Halorhodospira halophila SL1: one gene and its partner. The protein of the gene in region 2 interacts with the protein of the main gene of each other region in a pairwise test. Links are inferred from orthologs where the notes say so. Each region holds a gene or a part of one and is shown on either strand. Other genes may lie near its edges.

What was found.
Region 1: the proteins of HHAL_RS10685 (region 2) and grxD interact in binary tests that used the Escherichia coli proteins (3 or more experiments, as listed by UniProt). The link is inferred for Halorhodospira halophila SL1 from one-to-one orthologs.

Annotation. Positions count from the first base shown.
Region 1 is NC_008789.1:811,698-817,297, forward strand. The notes cover bases 1,705-4,628. They hold grxD (Grx4 family monothiol glutaredoxin), read right to left. Parts: upstream 3,373-4,628; coding sequence 3,037-3,372; downstream 1,705-3,036. Other genes in these bases: HHAL_RS03740 (aspartate aminotransferase family protein), read right to left, coding at 1,705-2,174; rnt (ribonuclease T), read right to left, coding at 2,285-2,965; pyrC (dihydroorotase), read right to left, coding at 3,475-4,512. Also shown: HHAL_RS03730 (argininosuccinate synthase), read right to left, coding at 1-42; argF (ornithine carbamoyltransferase), read right to left, coding at 73-975; more of HHAL_RS03740, read right to left, coding at 1,005-1,704; HHAL_RS03765 (hypothetical protein), read left to right, coding at 5,034-5,291; HHAL_RS12895 (DUF2335 domain-containing protein), read left to right, coding at 5,281-5,600. UniProt on the Escherichia coli protein: Monothiol glutaredoxin involved in the biogenesis of iron-sulfur clusters.
Region 2 is NC_008789.1:2,316,398-2,321,990, forward strand. The notes cover bases 2,677-5,593. They hold HHAL_RS10685 (BolA family protein), read right to left. Parts: upstream 4,303-5,593; coding sequence 4,051-4,302; downstream 2,677-4,050. Other genes in these bases: hisG (ATP phosphoribosyltransferase), read right to left, coding at 2,677-2,767; murA (UDP-N-acetylglucosamine 1-carboxyvinyltransferase), read right to left, coding at 2,790-4,046; HHAL_RS12765 (STAS domain-containing protein), read right to left, coding at 4,365-4,679; HHAL_RS10695 (MlaC/ttg2D family ABC transporter substrate-binding protein), read right to left, coding at 4,676-5,296; mlaD (outer membrane lipid asymmetry maintenance protein MlaD), read right to left, coding at 5,326-5,593. In the rest of the region: hisC (histidinol-phosphate transaminase), read right to left, coding at 1-790; hisD (histidinol dehydrogenase), read right to left, coding at 783-2,102; more of hisG, read right to left, coding at 2,123-2,676. UniProt on the Escherichia coli protein: Involved in cell resistance against acid stress.

The DNA of each region.
Region 1 (5,600 bases), 1.5 Mb from region 2 along the record:
ACCGCCGGAGTAGGCGAGTACGACCTTCTTGACGTCCGACATGGGGAGCTCCTCGGTATTCAGGTTCAGGGGTCAGTATCCCAGCATCAGGAATTCAAGCAGCGCCTTCTGGGCGTGCAGGCGATTCTCCGCCTCGTCCCAGACGACGCTCTGCGGTCCTTCGAGCACCGCGGCCTCCACCTCCTCGCCCCGGTGGGCCGGCAGGCAGTGCATGAACAGCGCCTGCTCGCCGGCACACTCCATCAGCGACTCGGTCACGCAGAAGCCGCGGAAGGCCTCCTCGCGGGCCGCCTGCTCGCTCTCCTGGCCCATGCTCGCCCAGACGTCGGTGGTGACCAGGTCGGCGCCCTCGGCGGCGGCGTAGGCGTCGTCGAAGACCTGGACGCGGTCACCGCCCAGCGCCAGGATGTCCGCCTCCGGGCGGTACCCCGGCGGCGCGGCGATGTGCAGGTCGAAGCCGAGCAGGCCAGCGGCCTCGATCCAGCTATGGCACATGTTGTTGCCGTCGCCGATCCACGCCACGCGCCGGTCGGTGATCGGCCCGCGGTGCTCGGTGAAGGTCTGCAGATCGGCCAGCAGCTGGCACGGGTGGCACAGGTCCGAGAGGCCGTTGATCACCGGCGCCGCCGAGTGGCCGGCGAAGCGCTCCAGCATATCGTGGCCGAAGGTGCGGATCATCACCGCATCGACCATGCGCGAGACCACCCGGGCGGTGTCCTCCACCGGCTCGCCGCGCCCAAGCTGGGTATCCCGCGGCGAGAGGAACAGGGCGTGGCCCCCGAGCTGCGCCATGCCGGCCTCGAAGGAGACCCGGGTGCGGGTGGAGGATTTCTCGAAGACCATCCCCAGCACCCGGCCCTGCAGGGGCTGGTGCAGATGCCCGGCACGGTGCATGTCGCGCAGCTCCGTGGCCCGGCGCAGCAGCTGGTGGATCTCGTCGACGGAGCAGTCACGCAGGGTGAGGAAGTGGCGCATCCAGGACGCCCTCCTTGGTTCGGTTCAGGTCAGGCGCCGGCCAGGTGGCGGCGCACTAGGTCGACGACGCCGTCGGCGAGCTGGCGGATCTCATCATCGTCCAGGGTCAGCGGCGGGACCAGCCGGACCACGCGGCCGGCGGTCACGTTGATCAGCAGTCCGGCCTCCAGGGCCTGGCGCGGCAGGGCGCTGGCCTCCACGGCGAGCTCGACGCCGACCATCAGCCCGCGGCCGCGGATCTCCCGCACCCCGTCGACACCGGCCAGCCCCTCGGCCAGGCGGGCACGCAGCGCCTCGCCGGCTCGGGCGGCGGCCGCCGGCAGGTCCTCGCCCTCGAGGGTGTCGAGCACCGCCAGCGCCGCCCGGGCGGCCAGCGGATTGCCGCCGTAGGTCGTGCCGTGGCTGCCGGGGCCAAGGATCTCGGCGTGCTCGGCGGCGGCCAGGCAGGCGCCGATGGGCAGACCGTTGCCCAGGGCCTTGGCCAGCACCAGGACGTCCGGGCGGATGCCGGCCTGCTCGAAGGCGAACAGCGTGCCGGTCCGCCCCATGCCGGTCTGCACCTCGTCGAGCATCAGCAGCCAGCCGCGCTCGTCGCAGAGCCGGCGCAGCCGCGCCAGGTAGTCCGCCGGCGGGATCTGCACCCCGCCCTCGCCCTGGATCGGCTCGACCAGCACGGCGCAGACCGCCGGATCGTCGACGGCCGCCACCGCGTCGGCATCCCCGTAGGGCACACGCAGGAAGCCCTCGGGCAGCGGCGCGAACCCCTCGTGGGCCTGCGGGTTCCCGGTGGCCGCCAGCGCCCCCAGGGTCCGGCCGTGGAAGGCGCCGTCGGCCACCACGATCTGCGGCGCCGTGATGCCGCGGCCGGCCGCATACCGGCGGGCCAGTTTGATGGCCGCCTCGTTGGCCTCGGCCCCGGAGTTGCAGAAAAACGCCGCGCCCATCCCGGCGGCGGCGCACAGGCGCTCGGCCAGGCGTTCCTGCAGCGGCACCCGGTAGAGGTTGGAGGTGTGCACCAGGGTCTGCGCCTGCTCGGCCACCACCCGGGCGATGGCCGGATGGCTGTGGCCCAGCCCGCACACGGCGATACCGGCCACGCCGTCGAGATAGGCGTGACCCTGCTCGTCGTACAGCCACGCCCCCTCACCCCGGGTGAAGGCGACGGGCAGGCGGTTGTAGGTGGGGATCAGGGCTTGCATGGACCGTTTCATACCCGCATGGAACCGGCTCTAGAAGCCGGGAAAAAACGTCTAACCTAACCGCCGACGGGACCCGGCGCAAGCACCGCAACCCCTTGGAATCCCGGCGGCTAGAAGCTGGACGGACGGCCGCAGTGCGCGTCCCAGCAGTTGACGATGGCGCAGAAGAGCTCGGCGGTCTTCTCGGCGTCGTAGATCGCCGAGTGGGCCTCCTTGGCGTCCCACTCGATGCCGGCGGCCTTCACCGCCTTGGCCAGCACCGTCTGCCCGTAAGCCAGCCCGCCCAGGGTGGCGGTGTCGAAACTGGAGAAGGGGTGGAAGGGATTGCGCTTGAAGCCGGTCCGCGTCACCGCGGCGTTGAGGAAGGCCAGATCGAAGAAGGCGTTGTGGCCGACCAGCACCGCCCGATTGCAGCCGGTGTTACGCAACTCCTGCCGGACCGGGTTGAACATCTTGCCCAGGGCGTCGCGCTCGGGCACCGCCATGCGCAGTGGGTGCTCGGGGTCGATGCCGTTGAGCTCCAGCGCCTTGGGGTCGATGCGTGCCCCCTCGAAAGGCTGGACATGACAGGTGTGCGTCTCCGCCGGATAGAGCCGGCCGGTGCCCTCCTCGGCGCGCAGGATCACCGCCGCGATCTGCAGCAGGGCATCGGTCTCGGCCTGCAGCCCGCCCGTCTCCACATCCACCACCACCGGCAGGAAGGCCCGAAAACGGGTGCGCAGGGGGGGGATCTCGGTGCTCTGAATACGCTCGTCCGCGGCGGACGACTGCGCGGGGTTCTGCTCGGTCATGGGGCTGCCGTAACTGGATTCGGGTGCCGCATGCTACGGCGCCCCGTGAGCGCGAGCAAGCCGCCCGGCCCTCAGCCGCTGGCGCCCGCCCCGGCGGCGTCGACCAGCTGCTGCAGCTCGCCGGAGTCGAACATCTCCATGATGATATCGCAGCCGCCGACCAGCTCGCCGTCGATGTAGAGCTGCGGGATGGTCGGCCAGTCGCCGTAGTCCTTGATCCCCTGACGGATGCGCTCATCCTGGAGCACATCCACGTAGGCGAACTCCCGCCCGCAGCCGGCCAGGGCCTGGGCCGCCCGCTGCGAGAAGCCGCACATGGGCTGCTCCGGGCTGCCCTTCATGTACAGCAGGATCGGGTTCTCCGACACCTGGCGGGCAATGGTCTGCTGAACCGATTCGTCGCTCATTGCGTCTCCATCCTCTGCGGCAGATCCGCGGCGGGGCCCGCTTCCGGCCACCGCCTGGCGGGCATCGTAAAACGCCACTCCGGCGCGCTCATCCCACCCACCCTAGGGTTGGTGCAACCGCCAGGCCAGGCTCTCGCCGGCGCGCAGGGGCACCACCGGCTCATCGCCGCCGGGGTAGCTGGCCGGCACCTCCAGCGGGGCCCGCTCCAGGGTAACCGTCTCCGGGTTGACCGGCAGGCCGTAGAAGGCCGGGCCGTTGCGCCCGGCGAAATCGGCCAGCCGCTCCAGCGCACCGGCCGCCTCGAAGGCCTCGGCGTAGAGCGATAGCGCGATGGGCGCCGTATAGCAGCCGGCACAGCCACACGCCGACTCCTTGGCCCCCCGGGGGTGCGGGGCGGAGTCGGTGCCCAGGAAGACCCGCGGGTGGCCGGAGGTGGCGGCCTCGAGCAGCGCCTCGCGGTCGGCCTCGCGCTTGAGGATCGGCATGCAGTAGTAGTGCGGTTTGAGCCCGCCGACGAGCAGATCGTTGCGGTTGTAGAGCAGGTGCTGCGGTGTGAAGGTCCCGGCCAGACGCGGGTCGTCGCCGGTCACCAGCTCGGCGCCGACGGCGGTGGTGACGTGCTCGAGCACCACCTTCAGCCGCGGGTGCCGGTCGAGCAGCGGCTGGAGCACATCGTCGATGAAGGCCGTCTCGCGCTCGAAGATATCCAGCTCCGGGCCCGTGCGCTCGCCGTGGATCAGCAGCGGCAGGCCCTGCTCCTCCATGGCGGCGAGGGCATCGTAGCAGAGCAGCAGATCGGTGACGCCGGCATCCGAGTGCGTGGTGGCCCCCGCCGGGTAGAGCTTGACGGCGTGCACGAAACCGCTGGCCGCCGCACGGACGATCTCCTCGGGCGAGGTCTTGTCGGTGAGGTAGAGCGTCATCAGCGGCTCGAAGGTCGAGCCCGCCGGCAGCGCGCCGAGGATGCGCTGGCGGTAGGCCGCCGCCTGCTCCACCGTGGTCACCGGCGGCTGCAGGTTGGGCATGATGATCGCCCGCGAGAAGACCGCCGCGGCCTGGGGGGCCACGGCCTGCATGAGGGCACCGTCGCGCAGGTGCAGGTGCCAGTCGTCGGGCCGGGGCAGGGTCAGGGTATCCATGGAGAGGAGTTTCCAAGCGCTGCCGGCCAGTTGCAAGGGGCGGCCGGGGTTTTGCAGGGCGTCGGCTTGTGGTAGAGTGCGCAACTGATCGATGGGGCCGTAGCTCAGTTGGGAGAGCGCGACATTCGCATTGTCGAGGTCAGGGGTTCGACTCCCCTCGGCTCCACCACCTATCACCAACGTACACCATTTATCCTCAGATAGTTACGGCGCATCTAGTGGCGCCGGGTGGAGATAAGTGGCGTCACGTTTCGCAGGATTCTCGCAGGGCGCTGAGCGTCGCATGATGAGTGCGACAGCTGGGGCCTGCGAAGACCCGACGCGCCGACACGGATCGCCACGGACCAGCAGGTCAGACCGTCTCGACCCGGTGCGACCAGACAACTCTGGACGTCCTGGTTTCTCACGACTGTCCCCAGGTCCCGGCTCCGCATTGACGAACTGCTGGAACTCAACGAGCTCACTGGTGTGCTAGCCTGACCGTACGGATAGATGGACCGTTTTCCCGATGAGGCCCAGCTATGTTTCGTGTCGCCAACCGCTCCAAGAAGTCGCTCTCCAGCGGCGCGCGAGCGATCTCCCTGCGCCCAAGGAAGCGCAAGCAGGTCAAAGCGAGGACAACGCTCTCGCGCCCAGTAGCCCAAGTTGAAAAGGTGACGCGGGCACGGGACGGCTTCGCCGCGGACCGGAAAGTACTACGTGGCGGCACCGAGCGCGTTGCGAAGGCTATGCGCCGCAAGGTCGCGGAGAAGGAAAAAGAGTTCGGCCATGAGTCGTGACTCCGAGGATGGCGAGTCACGTCACGATCCCGATGCCGAACCTGCCCGACGCGGAGAGCTGGCGAGTTCGGACGCTGATTCGCCGGATCTCTCCGTATCGGTTTCGCCCCTCCCATCCGCCGAGGACCTCAGACGACTTGACACGTACCAGAGCGGACTCGGACGTGAAGTCATCGACATGGTCAAAGCGGAGCAAGCGTCCCGGCACGAGGAGAGCCGACGCCAGCTAGACGCCCAGGATAGGCGGCTTGAACTTGAGCAAAAGCGGCTTGAGCTCAAGGAGAAGTCCATCAACCTCGAGCAGCGGCA
Region 2 (5,593 bases):
GCTCGACGGCGAATGCCGCACTGGCCTGGGCCAGGCTGCCCAGGTTGTAGGGCAGGCGACACTTCTCCAGCTGGTCGATCCAGGCCGGATGGCCGATCAGCACCCCGACCCGCAGGCCCGCCAGACCGACCTTAGAGAGCGTGCGCAGCACCAGGCAGTTGGGGAACTCCAGCACCCGCGGCAGGAAGCTGCTGTCGGCGTAGGGGGCGTAGGCCTCATCGACTACCACCAGGCCGTCGCTCTGCGCCACCAGCTCCGCCACGGCGTCCAGATCGAGGCCATTGCCGGTGGGGTTGTTCGGGTGCGCCAGGTAGGTGACCGCCGGGTTGTACGCCGACACCGCCTCCCGGGTGGCGGCGAGATCCAGCCCGAACTCCGCATCGAGCGGCACCTCGACGTATTCGGCGCCGGTATACTCGGCGATGATCCGGTACATGGCAAAACTCGGCCCCGGGGCCATCACCGTGCGCCCACTGCCAGCCACGGCCAGATCGATGAGCTGGATGAGCTCATCGGAGCCGTTGCCGAGCAACAGCTCTGCCCCCTCGGGGACCCCCAACCCCTCGCGCAGCAGGGGCTTGAGCCGCCGGGCCGCCGGGTCCGGATAGCGGTTCACGGACACCGAACGCATGCGCTCCAGCCAGGCCTCTTCCAGGGCCCCGGGCCAGGCCCATGGGCTCTCCATGGCATCGAGCTTGATGGCCTTGCCCGGCTCGGCCACCTGATAGGCCTCCAGGGCCTGCACCTGTGGCCGCACCCAGCGGGCGACCCGCGCCTCGACCTCAGTCACCGCTGCGCTCCTCCCCCTGGCCGCGGTACTCCGCTGAGCGGGCATGGGCGGTCAGTCCCTCGCCCCGTGCCATCACCGCGGCGGTCCCGGCCAGTGCTGCGGCGCCGGCGGGTGAGCAGGCCAGCGTGGTGGAACGCTTCTGGAAGTCGTAGACACCCAACGGCGATGCGAACCGCGCGGTCCGCGACGTCGGCAGCGTGTGGTTGGGGCCGGCACAGTAATCACCCAGTGACTCGGCGCTGTAATGGCCGAGGAAGATCGCCCCGGCGTGACGGATGCCCTCGGCCAGTCGATCGGGCTCGGCCACGGAGAGCTCCAGGTGTTCCGGAGCGACATAGTTGGCCACCTGCTGCGCCTCTTCCAGATCGCGGACACAGATCAACGCCCCCCGCTCCGCCAGCGAGGTGCGGATGATCTCCGAACGCTCCATATCCGGCAGCAGGCGCTCCATGGCCGCCTGGACCTGATCGAGGAAGACGAAGTCCGGGCAGACCAGCAGGGCCTGCGCCTCCTCGTCGTGCTCGGCCTGGGAGAACAGGTCCATGGCGATCCACTCGGGATCGGCCTGGCCGTCGCTGATGACCAGCACCTCGGAGGGGCCGGCGATCATGTCGATGCCCACCACCCCGTAGACGCGGCGCTTGGCCTCGGCAACATAGGCGTTACCGGGGCCGACGATCTTGTCCACGGCGGGTACGGTCTCGGTCCCGTAGGCCAGGGCCGCCACCGCCTGCGCCCCGCCCAAGGTGAAGATGCGATCCACGCCCGCCACATGGGCAGCGGCCAGCACCAGTGGTGAGAGCTCCCCCCCGGGGGCCGGGACGGTCATGATGATCTCCTGCACGCCGGCCACCCGGGCCGGCACGGCGTTCATCAGCACCGATGAGGGATAGGCGGCCTTGCCGCCGGGGACGTAGACCCCGACCCGGTCGAGGGCGGTGACCTGCTGCCCGAGGCGGTTACCGTCGGCGTCCTGGTACTCCCAGGACTCCAGGCGCTGACGCTGCGCGTAGTCGCGGATCCGCGCGGCCGCCTGCTCCAGCGCCTCGCGCATCTCCGGGGCGATCTGTTCGTGGGCCGCGACCACCTGCTCGGTCGGGATCTCCAGCGCGGCCACCGAATCGGCCTCGCGGCCGTCGAAACGCCGCGTGTAATCCAGCAGGGCCGCATCACCGCCGGTGCGAACCCCCTCGACCACCTCGGCGACGCGCTGCTCAATGGAGGCGCCCGGGTGGCTCCCCCAGCTCGTCAGGGCGTCCAGGCTGTCCCAGAAATCGGGTTGTGTGGTGCTCAGCCGCTTGATGTCGACCATGCTTTCCTCTCGCGATAAAGCTAACTGGTGTCCTTGGCGCGCGCCGCCGCCGCCAGATCGTCGATCAGCGTCCCCAGACGGTCGGGGCTGGTCTTCAGGGAGGCCTTGTTGACGACCAGCCGCGAGCTGATCGGCATGATCTCCTCGAGCGGCGCAAGCCCGTTGGCGCGCAGGGTGTTCCCGGTGTCGACCAGGTCCACGATGAGATCGGCCATGCCGACCAGCGGCGCCAGCTCCATAGAGCCGTAGAGCTTGATGATCTCGGCCTGCCGGCCCTGCGCAGCGAAGTGTTGCCGGGCCAGATGTACGAACTTGGTCGCCACGCGCGGGCGGCGCCCGGGCGGCGGTCCGTCCGGCGGTCCGGCCACCATCAGCCGGCACCGGGCGATCCCCAGATCCACCGGGTCGTAGAGACCATCGCCGCCGTGCTCCAGGAGCACGTCCCGACCGGCCACACCGAGGTCGGCGCCGCCGTGCTCGACGTAGGTCGGCACGTCCGAGGCGCGCACGACCAGCAGCCGGACGTCCTCGCGGTTGGTACCGATGATCAGCTTGCGGCTGGCGTCCGGATCCTCGGCGGGCTCAATCCCGCAGCGCGCCAGCAGCGGCAGGGTCTCTTCCAGGATGCGCCCCTTGGACAGGGCCAGGGTCAGGGTTCGGCTCATGGTATTCGATCGGTCTCCGTCGTCAGTCGGGGACGCGCTGGATATCGGCACCGAGCTGGGCGAGCTTCTCCTCGATGCACTCGTAGCCGCGGTCGATGTGGTAGATCCGGTCCACCCGGGTCTCACCCTCGGCCACCAGCCCGGCCAGCACCAGACTCGCCGAGGCGCGCAGATCGGTGGCGATCACCGGCGCCGCGGTCAGCTTCTCGACGCCGCGGATGCGCGCCCGGGCCCCTTCGATCTGGATGTCGGCACCCATGCGCTGCATCTCCAGGCAGTGCATGAACCGGTTCTCGAAGACGGTCTCGGTCACCGTCCCCTCCCCGGTGGAGATGGCGTTCAGGGCACAGAACTGGGCCTGCATGTCCGTGGGGAAGCCCGGGTACGGCGCCGTCTCCAGGTCCACGGCGCGCGGGCGGCCCTCCATGCGCAGGGTCACCCAGTCGCGACCGGCGCTCACCTCTGCCCCGCTCTCGCGCAGCTTGCCGAGCACCGACTCGACCAGCTCCGGCGCCGTGTCCTTGAGCCGCACCTCTCCCCCGGTCATGGCCGCAGCGACCAGGTAGGTGCCGGTCTCAATGCGATCGGGCAGCACTCGATGGTGAACGCCGCGCAGCGTGTCGACCCCCTCGATGGTGATCGTCGAGGTGCCGGCCCCCTGGACGTGCCCCCCCATGGCGTTGATGCAGTCGGCCAGATTGATGACCTCGGGCTCGCGGGCGGCATTCTCGAGTACCGTGGTTCCGCGCGCCAGGGCGGCCGCCATCATCAGGTTTTCGGTTCCGGTCACCGTCGAGACATCCATGCGGATGTGCGCCCCCTGGAGCCGGTCGGCGCGGCCCTTGATGTACCCGTCGCGGACCTCGATCTCGGCGCCCATGGCCCGCAACCCGTCCACGTGGATGTTGACCGGCCGCGAGCCGATGGCGCAGCCCCCGGGCAGCGACACCTCGGCCTGGCCGAAGCGCGCCAGCAGCGGCCCGAGCACCAGGATCGAGGCGCGCATGGTCTTCACCAATTCGTAGGGCGCCCGGAAGCTGTGGATGGTCGCGGTGTTGACCTCGACCTCCATACCCTCGTGCACGGTGAGCTCCACCCCCATGCGCCCGAGCAGCTCCATGGTGGTGGTTACGTCGTGGAGATGCGGGATGTTGCCGACGGTGGTCGGGCCGTCGGCCAGCAGGGTCGCCGCCATGACCGGCAGGGCCGCATTCTTGGCCCCGGAGATACGGATATCGCCACGCAGGGGGTTACCGCCCCGGATGAGCAGTCGCTCCATCGGCCTACCCCGCCTTCTGCTGTTGCTCGTGCTCCGGAGGCGTCAGGGTCCGCATGGAGATGGCGTGTAGGGTGTCGTCATCAATGTGGGCGCGCAGGGCCCGATTGACCAGGCGGTGGCGCTCGATACGCGACAGCCCCTGGAAGTCGGGGCTGACGATAAAGGCACGGAAGTGGCGGCCGTCCCCGCTCACCTCCACCCGGGCGTCGCTGAGCTGATCCTGGACCAGGCGTTCAATCTCTTGTGGCTGCATCATGGGGCGATCCCCTCCGGACACGGACCGCGGGCTCCCCGCGAGGGCGGACGATTATAGCCGATTCAGGCCGGCTCGTCGGCGATTTCAAGCACCCCCTCCGCACCACTGGCATGCACGATGGCCAGCAACTGCTGCGGGACGTGGCAGAGGCACAGCCGCCCGCCGTGGGCCCGGGCCTGCCGCGTCCAATCGATCAGGAGGGCCACACCGGCGCTGTCGGTCCGCTCGACACCGGCCAGGTCGATTTCGCAGACCCCGCCTTCGGCGGTGAACAGCGCCGTGCCCTGCGGCCACAAGGCACCCACGGTGTCGAGCTCCAGCCGCCCGGTGACTCGCCAGCGCCCGTCGACCCCGTTCTCGAGGGCCGCGCGGGTCATTCGAAGCCGATCTCCCGGTTGCGCTCTGCCATCTCGTCGATCACGGTCTTGAGGTCCTTGCCCCGCAAGCGCGAGCGGAAATCTTCGCGGTAGTTGTGGATCAGGCTGACCCCCTCGGCGGTGACGTCCACCAGCTTCCAGGCGTCATCGCTCTCCTCCAGGCGGTACAGGATCCGCGCCCGACTGTCACCGGAACCCACTTCCATACCGACCTGGACCCCGCCATCGCGCTGCCGGCTACCGAGGATGCGGACATCGAATCCCTCGTAATCCTCCATGCTCGACGCGTAGGTACGCAGCAGGCTGCGCTGGAACTCGGTCACGAAGCGGTCGCGGGTCTCCCCGTCGGCGTCGCGCCAGTGGGGACCGAGGATCCGCGCCCCGATCCGATCGTAATCGATGTGCGGCTCGACCACCGGTGCCAGCTTGTCGTAGAGCGCCACCGGATCGCCGGCGATCTCCTCGCCGTGCTCCTCAAGCACCCGCATGACCTCGTCGGTAACCTCCTGCACAACTTGGCGCGGATCCGGCTTGGCCACTGCCTGACCGAAGGCCAGCGCCAGCAACAGGGCCATCGACACGGCCAGTGAACGAGTCCAGCGATTCACCTTGAACATCTCTACTGCCTCCGTCGCGCGTGGCGAGCTCAATCCTGCATGCTGGTGACGAACTGCCCGATGATCCGCTCCAGGACCACCGCCGACTGGGTCTCGGTGATCCGGTCGCCGTCACTCAGGGGCTCGGTCTCCCAGCCTGGCTCCAGCCCCACGTACTGCTCGCCGAGCAGACCGGCGGTGTAGATGGCCGCCGCGCTGTCTGCCGGGATGGCCCCGAAGCGCTCGTTAATGCGCAGCCGCACCTCGGCCTGATGGCTCTCCGGATCGAGCCGGATCTCCTCAACCCGTCCGACCCGG